3 regions of the Agrobacterium sp. 6Ca8 genome follow, and region 1 is predicted to be linked to each of the others. Evidence: riboswitches for the same ligand, from Rfam matches in the RefSeq annotation. Region 1 holds a riboswitch; each other region holds the start of a gene.
The links. A riboswitch is a leader RNA that binds a small molecule or an ion and turns the genes downstream of it on or off. The one in region 1 is predicted to bind cobalamin.
Positions count from the first base shown of each region.

Region 2: it holds a riboswitch for cobalamin, as region 1 does, so the genes downstream of both, ACZ5A6_RS26220 (DUF1852 domain-containing protein) here and nrdH (glutaredoxin-like protein NrdH) in region 1, are expected to answer to the same signal.
Region 3: it holds a riboswitch for cobalamin, as region 1 does, so the genes downstream of both, bluB (5,6-dimethylbenzimidazole synthase) here and nrdH (glutaredoxin-like protein NrdH) in region 1, are expected to answer to the same signal.

Region 1 is NZ_AP026433.1:2,672,119-2,676,365, forward strand. Features, by position in the region: gene ACZ5A6_RS12975 (ATP-binding cassette domain-containing protein) at 1-552, shown strand, start outside; gene ACZ5A6_RS12980 (nucleoside triphosphate hydrolase) at 549-1,178, shown strand; cobalamin riboswitch at 1,310-1,533, shown strand; gene nrdH (glutaredoxin-like protein NrdH) at 1,788-2,009, shown strand; gene nrdI (class Ib ribonucleoside-diphosphate reductase assembly flavoprotein NrdI) at 2,022-2,420, shown strand; gene nrdE (class 1b ribonucleoside-diphosphate reductase subunit alpha) at 2,516-4,247, shown strand, end outside.
Region 2 is NZ_AP026435.1:529,757-534,003, reverse strand. Features, by position in the region: gene ACZ5A6_RS26225 (methionine synthase) at 1-1,008, opposite strand, end outside; gene ACZ5A6_RS26220 (DUF1852 domain-containing protein) at 1,033-2,010, opposite strand; cobalamin riboswitch at 2,114-2,326, opposite strand; partial or broken gene ACZ5A6_RS26215 (Fic family protein) at 2,521-2,669, opposite strand; gene ACZ5A6_RS26210 (hypothetical protein) at 3,113-4,247, opposite strand, start outside.
Region 3 is NZ_AP026433.1:1,316,631-1,320,877, reverse strand. Features, by position in the region: gene ACZ5A6_RS06560 (NAD+ synthase) at 1-451, shown strand, start outside; gene ACZ5A6_RS06555 (glyoxalase superfamily protein) at 601-978, opposite strand; gene ACZ5A6_RS06550 (TolB family protein) at 1,171-2,001, shown strand; cobalamin riboswitch at 2,130-2,315, shown strand; gene bluB (5,6-dimethylbenzimidazole synthase) at 2,414-3,130, shown strand; gene ACZ5A6_RS06540 (DUF2865 domain-containing protein) at 3,200-4,247, opposite strand, start outside.

The DNA.
Region 1 (4,247 bases):
GCGCGCAAGGCTGGTATCGAAACCGTTTATCAGAACCTTGCGCTGTCTCCCGCATTGTCCATAGCCGACAATATGTTTCTCGGCCGTGAAATCCGCAAACCCGGTATTCAGGGAAGCCTGTTCAGGGCACTGGACCGTCCGGCGATGGAAAAGTTTGCCCGTGAGAAACTCTCTGAACTCGGCCTGATGACGATCCAGAACATCAATCAGGCGGTGGAAACCCTCTCCGGCGGCCAGCGCCAGGGTGTTGCGGTGGCGCGTGCAGCCGCCTTCGGCTCCAAGGTCGTCATCCTTGACGAACCGACAGCGGCGCTCGGCGTCAAGGAAAGCCGCCGCGTTCTCGAGCTTATTCTGGATGTGCGCGCGCGAGGGCTACCGATCGTTCTCATCTCGCACAACATGCCGCATGTTTTCGAGGTTGCTGACCGGATTCATATTCATCGGCTGGGCAAGCGTTTATGCGTCATCAATCCGAAGGACTATACCATGTCCGACGCCGTCGCCTTCATGACGGGCGCCAAGGAAGCGCCAAAGGAAACGCTGGCCGCATGACGTTGAAGCTTGAAACGATCGTCGAAGACGTTCTTCGGCGGGCAGAGGATAAATCTCGTTTTATCATTGCCATTGCCGGTCCCCCTGGGGCCGGCAAATCCACGCTGGCGGATGCCCTGTGCGGTGCCCTCGTGGCGCGCGGCGAGGCTGCGGCTGTCCTGCCCATGGACGGCTTCCATATGGATAACGGTATTCTCGAAGAACGGGGGCTCTTGCCGCGAAAAGGCGCACCGGAGACCTTCGACGTGCGCGGCTTTCTTGATATCGTCTCCGCAGTTCGTCAGGGCGGGCAGGAAATTCTTGTCCCGGTTTTTGACCGCTCCCGCGAAATTGCCATTGCCTCCGCTCGCGCCATCGCGCCAGAAACACGCTTCATCCTTGCCGAAGGCAACTATCTGCTGTTGAACGAGGCGCCGTGGACGAAGCTTTCCGGCAGCTTCGATCTTACCGTCTTCGTAGGCCCATCCGTTGCGGTGCTCGAGGAACGCCTGCGGGATAGATGGCAGGGCTATGGTCTCGATGCGACCGAGATTCACGCCAAACTGTTCGAGAATGATCTTCCCAACGGAAAGCGGGTGATTGAGAATTCCCGCCCCGCCGATATTTGCATCGATATCTGGGAATAACCCGCCGCTTCCGTCCGTAGGCGGCATCGAGCATTCACCGTTAAGCCTTTGTTGACCATGTGTTGAATCTTTTTGATCCACAGGGTGGGGCTTTCGCATGTCTAATTATTGACGAAAAAAATTCCTCATATACTATATGTGGTGTTCAAGGTTCTTTCGATTCGCAAGCGTCGGGAGCTAAGACGGGAATTCGGTGCGCAACACCATTATGGTGAAGCAATGCCGAAACTGCCCCCGCAACTGTAAGCGGTGAGCATCGTTCCGATTTGAGCCACTGGCGCTAAAAGCTCCGGGAAGGTGGGAATGGATGTTTTGACCCGCAAGTCAGGAGACCTGCCTTGAGCGAAAACGTCCACGGGCGGGGTGTCCGGAAGGAAGGTGTATGACGCAAATGAATTGCATGCGCCCTTTTCTGCCCCCTCCAGAACAAGCTTCGGGGTGAAGTCATGCCAGTGCATTTTTATGAGTTTCTACGCTCGTCGGCGTAGACAGCGATCTTACGCGGCCTGAGTCGCGCCTCGCCAGAATGACAGAACCATCGCCACCCGCTTGCGATTGCAGGCGGGCAATGTTGAGCCGTGCGTAAAAGCGGCTTCGAAAGAGGAAACAATGACCGTCACCGTTTACAGCAAGCCCGCCTGCGTCCAGTGCACTGCCACCTATCGTGCGCTTGACCGCATCGGTGTCAGCTACGAGATCGTCGATATCTCCGAAGATGCGGATGCCCTCGATCGCGTTCGCGGCCTTGGTTACATGCAGGTCCCCGTGGTCGTTGCCGGCGAACGCCATTGGGCGGGTTTCCGTCCGGACATGATTGGCTCGATCAGCTGAGGAGGCGATGCGATGGGGCTGATCGTCTATTATTCCAGCCGGTCTGAGAACACTCATCGCTTCCTTCAGAAACTGGGGCGACGATTGCTTCGCCTGCCGCTCGGCGCCGAGGAAGACGTTCCTCACGTGTCGGAGCCCTATGTTCTCGTCACCCCCACCTATGGGGGCGGCGGCATGAAAGGAACTGTACCGAAACCGGTTATCCGGTTTTTGAACGAGCCCTCAAACCGAAATCTCATTCGCGGCGTCATCGCGGCGGGAAATACGAATTTTGGCGCAGCTTTCGCATCCGCCGGAGATATCGTGTCGCGTAAATGCGCGGTGCCGTTTCTCTACCGCTTCGAGCTTCTCGGCACGGAGGAAGATGTCGCCAACGTCAATCATGGATTGGAACGATTTTGGACACGCTGACCTCGAGCGCGGTGCGCAACACGGATGCCAAACAACAAGTAACCGCTGCGCAGAAACACCTGGACGCGGGACTGGACTATCACGCGCTGAACGCGATGCTGAACCTCTACGATAAAAACGGGAAGATCCAGCTCGACAAGGACCGCCTTGCGGCACGGCAATATTTCCTTCAGCACGTCAATCAGAACACGGTGTTTTTCCATAATCTCAGGGAAAAGCTCGATTATCTCGTGACCGAGGGATATTACGAACAGGAGGTGCTGGACCAGTATTCCTTCAATTTCGTCCGTGACCTCTACGACGAGGCCTATGCCAGAAAGTTCCGTTTTCCGACATTTCTCGGCGCCTTCAAATATTATACGTCCTATACGCTGAAGACCTTCGACGGAAAGCGTTACCTGGAGCGTTATGAGGACCGCGTCTGCATGGTGGCGCTGGCTCTGGCGCGTGGCGACGAGCAGCTTGCCCGCGATCTGATGGATGAAATCATTTCCGGCCGCTTCCAGCCGGCAACCCCGACCTTTCTCAACGCGGGCAAGAAAAGCCGCGGTGAACTGGTTTCTTGTTTTCTGCTGCGTGTGGAAGACAACATGGAAAGCATCGGCCGGTCCATCAATTCAGCATTGCAGCTTTCCAAGCGTGGCGGTGGCGTAGCACTGTCCCTGACCAATATTCGCGAAGCCGGCGCGCCGATCAAACAGATCGAAAACCAGTCCTCCGGCGTCATTCCTGTCATGAAGCTGCTGGAAGATTCGTTCTCCTACGCCAACCAGCTTGGCGCGCGCCAGGGCGCTGGCGCGGTCTATCTGCATGCCCATCACCCCGACATCATGCGTTTCCTCGATACCAAGCGCGAAAACGCCGACGAAAAAATCCGGATCAAAACCCTTTCGCTCGGCGTGGTGATCCCTGATATCACCTTCGAACTCGCGAGAAACAACGAGGATATGTACCTGTTCTCGCCGTATGATGTTGAGCGGGTCTATGGCGTGCCGTTCACCGAGATTTCCGTCAGCGAAAAATATCAGGAAATGGTCGCCGACAGTCGCATCCGCAAGAAGAAGATCAAGGCACGCGAGTTCTTCCAAGTCATCGCAGAAATTCAGTTCGAAAGCGGTTATCCATATATCATGTTCGAGGATACGGTTAACCGCGCCAATCCGATCGCCGGCCGTATCAGCATGAGCAATCTCTGCTCGGAAATCCTACAGGTCAGCGAGGCGAGCGAGTTCAACGACGATCTCTCTTACAGCCATATGGGCAAGGATATTTCCTGCAATCTCGGCTCGCTCAACATTGCTTCAGCAATGGATTCGGCTGATTTCGGCAAGACGATCGAAACCTCCATCCGGGCGCTGACGGCCGTTTCGGACATGAGCCACATCTCGTCTGTCCCTTCCGTGGAAAAGGGCAATGATGCGAGCCACGCCATCGGGCTTGGTCAGATGAACCTGCATGGCTATCTGGCGCGCGAGCGCATCTTCTACGGCTCCGAAGAGGGCATCGATTTCACCAATATCTATTTCTACACGGTGACCTATCACGCCATCCGCGCCAGCAATCGCCTTGCCACTGAAAGGGGCCAGAGCTTCAAGGGCTTTGAAAACTCCAAATATGCCTCGGGCGACTACTTCGATAAATATACCGACCGGGAATGGCTGCCCGCGACGGAAAAGGTCCGCGACCTTTTTGAGAAAGCCGGCATTTCCATTCCGACACAGGAGGACTGGAAAGCGTTGAAGCAGGCCGTCATGGAGACCGGCCTCTATAACCAGAACCTTCAGGCCGTGCCGCCCACAGGCTCGATCTCCTATATCAACCACTCGA
Region 2 (4,247 bases), on a different replicon from region 1:
GACGATCTCAGCTCCTGCGCTCAAGGAATTCAGCTTGTCTCTTGCCACACGACGAGACAGGGGGGCCATGCCGCAATTGGTGCAGGGGCAAAGTTTATCTGCGTCGACAAACTTAAGCGCCTTTCGCAGCGTTGCAGCGACTTCCTCCGGGGTTTCGATGGTATTGCTTGCCACATCGATGGCCCCGACCATCACTTTCTTACCTCGAACAAGTTCCAGAAGATCCATTGGGACATGAGAATTGTGGCATTCGAGGGAGATCATACCGATGCCGGATTTCTGCAGCCTGGGGAGAGTTTCCTCATACTGCCGCCATTCTGACCCGAGTGTCTTTTTCCAATCCGTATTGGCCTTTATGCCGTAACCGTAGCAGATATGGACGGCGGTCTCGCACTTCAGCCCTTCAATCGCCCTGTCCAAAGTGGCGACACCCCAGTCATTCACATCGTCAAAGAAAACGTTGAACGCAGGTTCGTCGAACTGGATGATATCGACGCCGGCAGCCTCCAATTCCTTTGCTTCCTCGTTGAGTATCCCGGCAAATTCCCAGGCAAGCTTTTCACGGCTCTTATAATGGCCATCAAAGAGAGTATCGATCATCGTCATCGGACCCGGCAACGCCCATTTGATGGGTTGTTTGGTCTGCTGGCGCAAAAACTTGGCGTCTTCGACGAACACGGACTTCTGGCGAGACACGGCGCCGACGACTGTCGGGACACTCGCATCGTAGCGATCGCGAATTCTGACTGTCTCGCGTTTTGCAAAATCGACCCCGTCGAGGTGCTCGATGAAAGTCGTGACGAAATGTTGGCGTGTTTGCTCGCCATCACTGACGATGTCGATGCCGGCCTGTTGCTGATCGTCCAGTGAAAGGCGCAGGGCATCTCTCTTGCCTTCCAGTAATTCCTCGCCCTCCAGCTTCCAGGGCGACCACAGTTTTTCGGGCTGCGCAAGCCAGGAGGGTTTCGGCAGGCTGCCAGCGGTCGATGTGGGGAGAAGTTTCTTCACGGTGGGACCTCTTATAAGTGATGCTCAGGCGGGGCGGTGAGCAAACAGTTGCTCAAGGACGGCGCGGTATGGCTTGATGAAGTGTTTTTCGGTGAACTTACCCTGATCCACCGCCAAGCGATTTCGTTCGTCGCGATCGTAAATGACCCGGGTCAGCGAATAGTCCTGGTGCTTCAGGTTGGGCTGGTAAAATGTCCCGGCTGCTGCGTTCGCATTGTAGATTTCGGGGCGATAAATTCTCTGAAACGTTTCCATCGTGCTGATGACGCCGATTAGCTCAATATTGGAGTAGTCGCCCAGCAAGTCCCCAACAAAATAGAACGCCAACGGCGCAACGCTGCCTGCAGGCATGAAGTAGCGAACCTGCAATCCCATTTTCCCGAAATACTGGTCGGTGGACGAGAACCCATTCTGCCGGTATTCGACGCCCATCACGGGGTGATGATTTTCGGTCCGGTAATAGGTCTTGCTGGTCGAGGCGCTGATGCAAATGACCGGCGGCTTGCGAAAGTGCGAGCGGTAGGCATCCGACCGCAGAAAAGACTTGAACAGGTTTCCATGCAGATCGCCGAAGTCGGCCGGAATGCTGAAGGCAGGAACGCTCTTGTTATGCTCCGGCAGCACAATACTGAAATCGTAGTCCCGCACATAGGAGGAGAAGTTATTCCCCACAATGCCGTCGATACGTTCACTGGTTTTGTGATCGATGATCGTCGTCTTCAGTATCTCGATGAGGGGAAATTTTTCACCTGCGACATCGAAGCTCATATCGACCGAAATGATCTCCAACTCGACCGAGTATCGGTCCGATTTGGGATTATCCCAGTGAGCGAGGGCGTTGAAGCGGCTGTCGATCATGCGCATGACATTGCGCAGGTTTTCCTGCCGCTTTTCGCCCCTGGCCAGATTGGCAAAATTGGTGGTGATGCGCGTATGTTCTGAAGGACGATAGTCCTCATCGAAGGGTACGCTCGTGATTGTAAAAATGCAGGTCTGAGACATGTTGTGCCCCTATAAAGTTGGGGGCATGGGTCTGCGGACGCATAGCAAGACAGGCCGCGACAATGCAACCGTTGCTACGGCACACTGGGACACCCCGCCCGTGGACGTTATTTCACCAAAGGCAGGTCTCCTGGCTCACGGATCATCACTTCCGTCCGTCTTCCCGGGGTAAACCAGTGACATGTTGGACTTCAGCTCGCCGCTTACAGTTGCGGGGGCAGCGTCGGCTTTTCCGCATGACACGGAGCACCGACTTCCCTCTTAGCCCCGGCACGTTGCGTGCAACGACTGGGGAACCTTAGGCGTGACGACCATATTGTAAGCTACGCCATCGGTCAACTTCATATAACGATATCTTTATGTCCTTAAGTCTGCGTTTCCATCGCCGGTTCCGACCGAGTAGGTTGCATTCGGCGTTGTCAGGCGATTCTCACATACGCGGACCTGGCCGTGGCAAACGTCTCGCTCCACGCAGTTGAAAGGATCAGACCACACCACGAATAGTTCCTAGCGCGGGAGCAGCCTGGTGATACCGTCCAGGCGCCCAGAGCGCGTTCCGCCAGACTTAGTCGCTCCAGAAGAGCCAGTACGTCGATCGACAGTTCAGGAGGCAATTGGGGCAGCTAGAAGGCGCGCATGATTTCGCCTGCCGCAGGCGTTTAATTGAAGCGGCCTCGCCGGAGGTTGGGATGCTATTCGGACATGCCCTACTGTGCCGGCGCAGCGCTAATAAAGGGATCGGCGTTTGAATTAAATAACGAATGAGCGAAGGCAAGCACCCTTAAATTGCGGGCCGATAACATCACGGGCGCGTATCCGCAACAGCACCGCCGAATTTGTGCTCGGGCCTTCGAACCGCCCCATGTAGTTGAAGGTGCACAGGAAGTTCCGATCCGCACCGGGCATCTGACAGGTCTGGCAGTGGGCGGTATTCGGCTTCGTTAATCGTACTGTCAGGCTTGAATCACTGGAACTGCTAGTCGGCAGTCAACGTTGCGGTTTTACGCTTTTCGCCGCTTTCAGCAGCGTCATGCGTCCCAGTTTTCAATCTCCGGCGCAACGGCCTGGAGCAATATCCTCCTGCTGCCGCCGAGACGAACGATTATCCCTCACAAAAACGAATACAACCGCTTTTTCTAAGAAAAGGGTTCCAGCCTTTCGCTGCAAGGATTGCCCAGGCAGTAGCCCCGACATGCGGCAACCTGAAATATTTGAAGTCGGCAAATGTCGAGGTCGGCCCGATCATCAGCCCGGTCGTCAGTTCGTCCCCGACTGTCGCGTAGATCAGGTTATCGGGAGATATTTGTGCGGCAATGGTGGCAAGCAGCGCCTCGGCCCGGTCGGCATCGCCGACCTGCTGAAATGCCAGCGCGGCCTGGGCCGTACCTTCCAGCCACACGCCATCCCGATCGTCGTTAAAATCAAAACCTCCCGCAACCGCATAATGCCGATCAACCCAATGCAGAACACGCCCACTGCGGCCCCGAAACTCCGGCACGGCGAGAATGGGCCAGAGCTCGGAATCTATTCCGGACTGGCTCGAGTTGGGTGTGTCGCTTCCAGGTTGGCTGCCGACGTAAAACCGTCCCTGCTGCTCATTCCACATCGCATCAAGAAATTTGCGTGTATTATCCCGCATCGCCTGCCAGGCGCGCGCTCCCTCAATTTCGGCGAGCCAACCCGCAACGGCATATACATCGAGATTATGTTCCGTCGATTTCCACTCGAGTTTTGCCGGTGCAGGCTCATGACCGAATGTGCCACCTGTGTAGCCGATATCGCGGACGCCCGCCGTATGCGCATCGATCCAGCGCATGAGTTTGGTCGCTGCCTGCACATAGGACGGATTGCTTAATCGTTCACTGGCAGTGAGAAGCGCAAGTGCCGCCCAGGCCAGGTTGCCCGTTGCGCTGCCGACCTGATAGTCATCCTCGACCCACGTCTTGCTGGCCTCACTCCAGAAACCGGGCAAAAGCATAGCACCATTTTCGTTCGCAACGGGGCCGGAACGGTAGGCGTTGCGCAGGCGGCCATCGCTGTAATAGCGATCGTTGTTGACGGCGAGCAGCAGCGCATCGGCAACCCTTTTTGCCTCGGTATCGTTGCCACAGGAAAAAAGGGCAATCGTCGCCAGGGCATTGTCATAGGTGAAACCCGCATTTGAAAGAGCGGGATCAAGCGCTTTGCCGCCGGGTGCAGGCTCAAAGCTCCGAAATACGAAGGGGGTGGTGGATTCG
Region 3 (4,247 bases), 1.4 Mb from region 1:
AATGTCGGTGGGGTATGCGACGCTTTATGGCGACATGAATGGCGGTTTCAATCCCATCAAGGACCTCTACAAGATGCAGGTCTACGCCATCTCCAGTTGGCGCAATTCCCATGTGCCGCCGGGCGCGCTCGGGCCATCCGGCGAAGTGATCCCCGCCAATATCATCTCCAAGGCGCCATCCGCTGAATTGCGACCCAACCAGACAGACCAGGATTCGCTACCGCCCTATCCGGTGCTGGACGATATTCTGGAGTGCCTGGTGGAAAAGGAAATGTCGGTCGAGGAGATCCTCGCGCGTGGCCATGATATCGCGACGGTGCACCGGATCGAGCATCTGCTCTATCTCGCCGAATACAAACGCCGCCAATCCGCGCCCGGGGTGAAGATCACCAAGAAGAACTTCGGCCGCGATCGCCGTTATCCGATTACCAACCGGTTCAGGGACAGGTAGTCGAAGGAGGGCATGGAGGGAGCTTGCTGGACCCCGAATCTAGTTCGGGGTGACGGAGTGCGGATGCTGCGGATTCGCCATATATCGATGGCGAAGAAGCATCCTTTTCCTCCAACGGCGCGGACACGCCCCGCCGTTTCCCTATCTCGTTAAATAACCTGCCCCACATCGATGCGGTTGCCATCCGGGTCTTCGAAAACGAAAGCCCGCAGGCCATAATCCTTGTCCTGCAGACTTTTGATGATGCGAAGCCCGTGGCTTTCGCAAAGCGCGTGCAGCGAGTCGACGTCGCTGACCAGCATATGCGCCACATTAAAGGGGGCCGGTTTGTGCGTCGACTGCAATGTCAGGTGCAACTCGGCATTACCTTGTTTCAAGATCATGAAACCGACAGGGTTGCCGTTTTCGAAGGTCTTTTCGAAGCCCAGCACACGGACATAAAAGTCATGGGCCTTCTCGATATTCTTGACAGGAAGCATTGCGGCGATCCGACCGAAGCGGATGCCGTGATCGGCGATGGTGTTCATCGCGGAACCTCGGATCTGGGAGAAACGGGCAGGGGTGCGGGCGGTGCCGGCACGCTGCTGTTTTTTCCTATTTGAATTTGCAGGGCGGTGCCTGCGGCAATAGGATCATAATCACGGCGGTGGCGGATGCAAACGGAATGTTTGTGCCATTCAACGCTCCACGCCAGACGATCGACAGGCCCGGGAGGCAGCATGCGCAGTTCCATCGAAATCTTCAACACCCGCACTCGGCAGATGCGGGTGGTCTGGCAGACGCCGGAGCTGTTCGAGGCTCCGAACTGGTCGCCGGACGGGAAATACCTGCTTCTGAACTGCGACGGTCTGCTTTATCGCCTGTCACTTGCCGGCGACCCTTCGCCGGAAAAGGTCGATACCGGCTTTGCGACAATCTGCAACAATGACCACGGCATTTCGCCTGACGGTTCGCTTTATGCCATTTCCGACAAGGTGGAGTTCGGCAAGAGTGCCATCTATCTGCTGCCTTCGACGGGCGGAACGCCGCGTCTGATGACTAAGAACCTTCCGTCCTACTGGCACGGCTGGTCGCCGGACGGGAAAGGTTTCGCCTATTGCGGCATTCGCGATCAGGTTTTCGATATTTATTCCATGGACATAGACAGCGGCGTTGAGACACGCCTTACCCATGGTGAGGGCCGCAATGACGGGCCGGATTATTCGCCGGATGGAGAATGGATCTATTTCAACTCCAGCCGCACCGGCCAGATGCAGATCTGGCGCGTGCGGGTGGATGGCTCGGCCGTCGAGCGTATCACCGACAGCGCCTATGGCGACTGGTTCCCGCATCCGTCCCCCAGCGGTGACAAAGTCGTCTTCGTCTCCTACGACGCCGAAGTCTTCGACCATCCGCGCGACCTCAACGTGCGCGTGCGGCTGATGGATATGGATGGCGGCAATGCCGAAACGCTGTTTGACCTTTTCGGCGGGCAGGGAACGATGAATTCGCCCAACTGGTCACCGGACGGGGATGAGTTCGCTTATGTGCGGTATTTTCCCGTTGGGTGATGCGGTAGGGAGTGCTTCAGCCGGCGCGCGTCTGCGCGGCGGCTGAAGGCCGCAATACGCAGGTGAGGTGGCCACGGTCACATTGCCGCATCGCTGCGCAAGATACTTGTATTTGCAATCTTTGTTGCTCATAAGCTTCTTCGTCAGGTGCCTGCCCTTTAGGGCGGGAGAATCGGGAATCCGGTGCAAGACCGGAACGTGCCCAGCGCTGTGAGGCGGATGCCCTTTTTCTTGATGCCACTGAATCCATTCGGGAAGGCGAAAGTGGGCGGACGAAGCCGAGTCAGAAGACCGGCCTGACAGGATAGACCAGACCGCGTGGACGGCGGCAGGTTGTTGCAGCAGCGCGTCGTGCAGGTGAAAACCGGAGCCGGTTTTCGTGGCGGCGCGCCAGCATTGTTGGGGATAGACGATGCCGACCGATCCACTCGCGACCAGTTCGCTCGACGCCGATGCATTCGATCACGCGCTTTCGCCCGCCTACCCGTTTTCCGAGGGAGAGCGAGAGGCGATCTACCGTGCCATCGAAACCCGCCGTGATGTGCGCGACCAGTTCCTTCCGGATCCATTGCCGGAAGATGTGGTCGAGCGCTTGCTGAAGGCGGCGCATTCCGCGCCATCAGTCGGTTTCATGCAGCCGTGGAATTTCACGCTCGTCACTGACGGTGCGGTCAGGCAGGCAGCCTGGGTTGCCTTCAGCCGCGCCAATGGCGAGGCGGCGGCGATGTTCGAGGGGGAGCAGCAGGCGCTTTACCGCAGCCTCAAGCTTGAGGGCATCCGCAAGGCGCCGCTCAGCATCTGCGTCACCTGCGATCCGACGCGTGGCGGCAAGGTGGTGCTGGGCCGCACCCACAATCCGCGCACCGATGTCTATTCCACCGTCTGCGCCATCCAGAACCTCTGGCTTGCAGCGCGCGCCGAAGGCATCGGCGTCGGCTGGGTCAGCATTTTCCACGATAGCGACATTCGTACCATTCTGGAGATTCCCGACCACATCGAGATCGTCGCCTGGCTATGCCTCGGCCGCGTCGATACACTTTATACCGAGCCGGAACTGGCGGTGAAGGGGTGGCGCCAGCGCGTGCCGCTGGAGGAGCTGGTGTTTCGCAATCGCTGGGGTGGACGGTAAAGAGAAGACGCGACCGTCTTGTGAGTGAGACAGAGCGTTGCCAACTCCATACCGTGTGCCTGATGGGAGCTATTGCTGCGGCTGAATGCCCTTCAGCGCCGGGTTCTTCAGGTCGATCCGGCCTGTCTGGTCGGGCAGGAATTTAGGGCCGATGACGCGGACCTTGCTGTTGTTCGGGTCATAGTCGCGTTCCGGAACCGGTTGTTCCGGCGGCTTTGCGGCCTGCTGCAGTTCGGTGGGTTTTTTGGGGGTGTCACCTTGCGGTGATGGAATGGTCGTGATGCTGGAATAGGGTTTCTCAGCTTCCGGCCGCGCAGCCTCCTGCTGCTTCATCTCCTCGTGATAGGCGGCCATGTTGCAGGCGCAGCCTGGGGCTTTCGTTGAGGCATTTCGATAGGCAAAGGCGGTCGGCAGGTCCTTGTAGGGCTTTCCTGTTTCAGCCGAGACCATGTCAGCCGTTTCCTGCTCCGTCATGGAGTGGAAATAAAGCTCCGTCTGCGTACCCGGACACATTTTCTGGCATTGTTCGGCCTGCGCACGGAAATCGAGCGGCGAGGCATTGGAAGCGATGGGGAAGAACGAGCCGTCGCAGGTGCGCACGCACAGCGTCCTGAGCCCGCCTTCAGCAGCGGCATTGGGGTATGGCGAAAGCCCTGCCTGTCCTGGCGGATTGCTCTGTTCGCCGAAGGCGTCGGGGTAACGTGTCACATCGGGTGCCGTCGGCTGGTGCGCTTCTGTTTCCGGAATGGCGCTGCAGCCATTGGCGTCGAGTGCGGCGAGAATGCGCTGGCGTCTGATGTCGCCATCATCGCTGCCCTGGGCCGCCATGGCATAGTCGCGGTCACGGATGATGGCATCGCGTTCGCTCTGCGCATCGGCCATCGCGTCGCTGATCTCCGCGCAGAGTTCGGCATTCGGGCTGCCATAAACGGTGACGCTTGCGGATGAACAGCCGTAACGGCGCAGATCGTTCCTGATCCTGCGGATCTCGATGTTCTGGCGGGTGAGCGCATTGGCGTAACGCCGTACCTCGGCGGTGTTGCCGATGACACGCGGAGGTTCGCGCAGCTGCGCATAAAGCGTATCGCAGACCTGATCCGCGAAAGCAGCGGCCGGG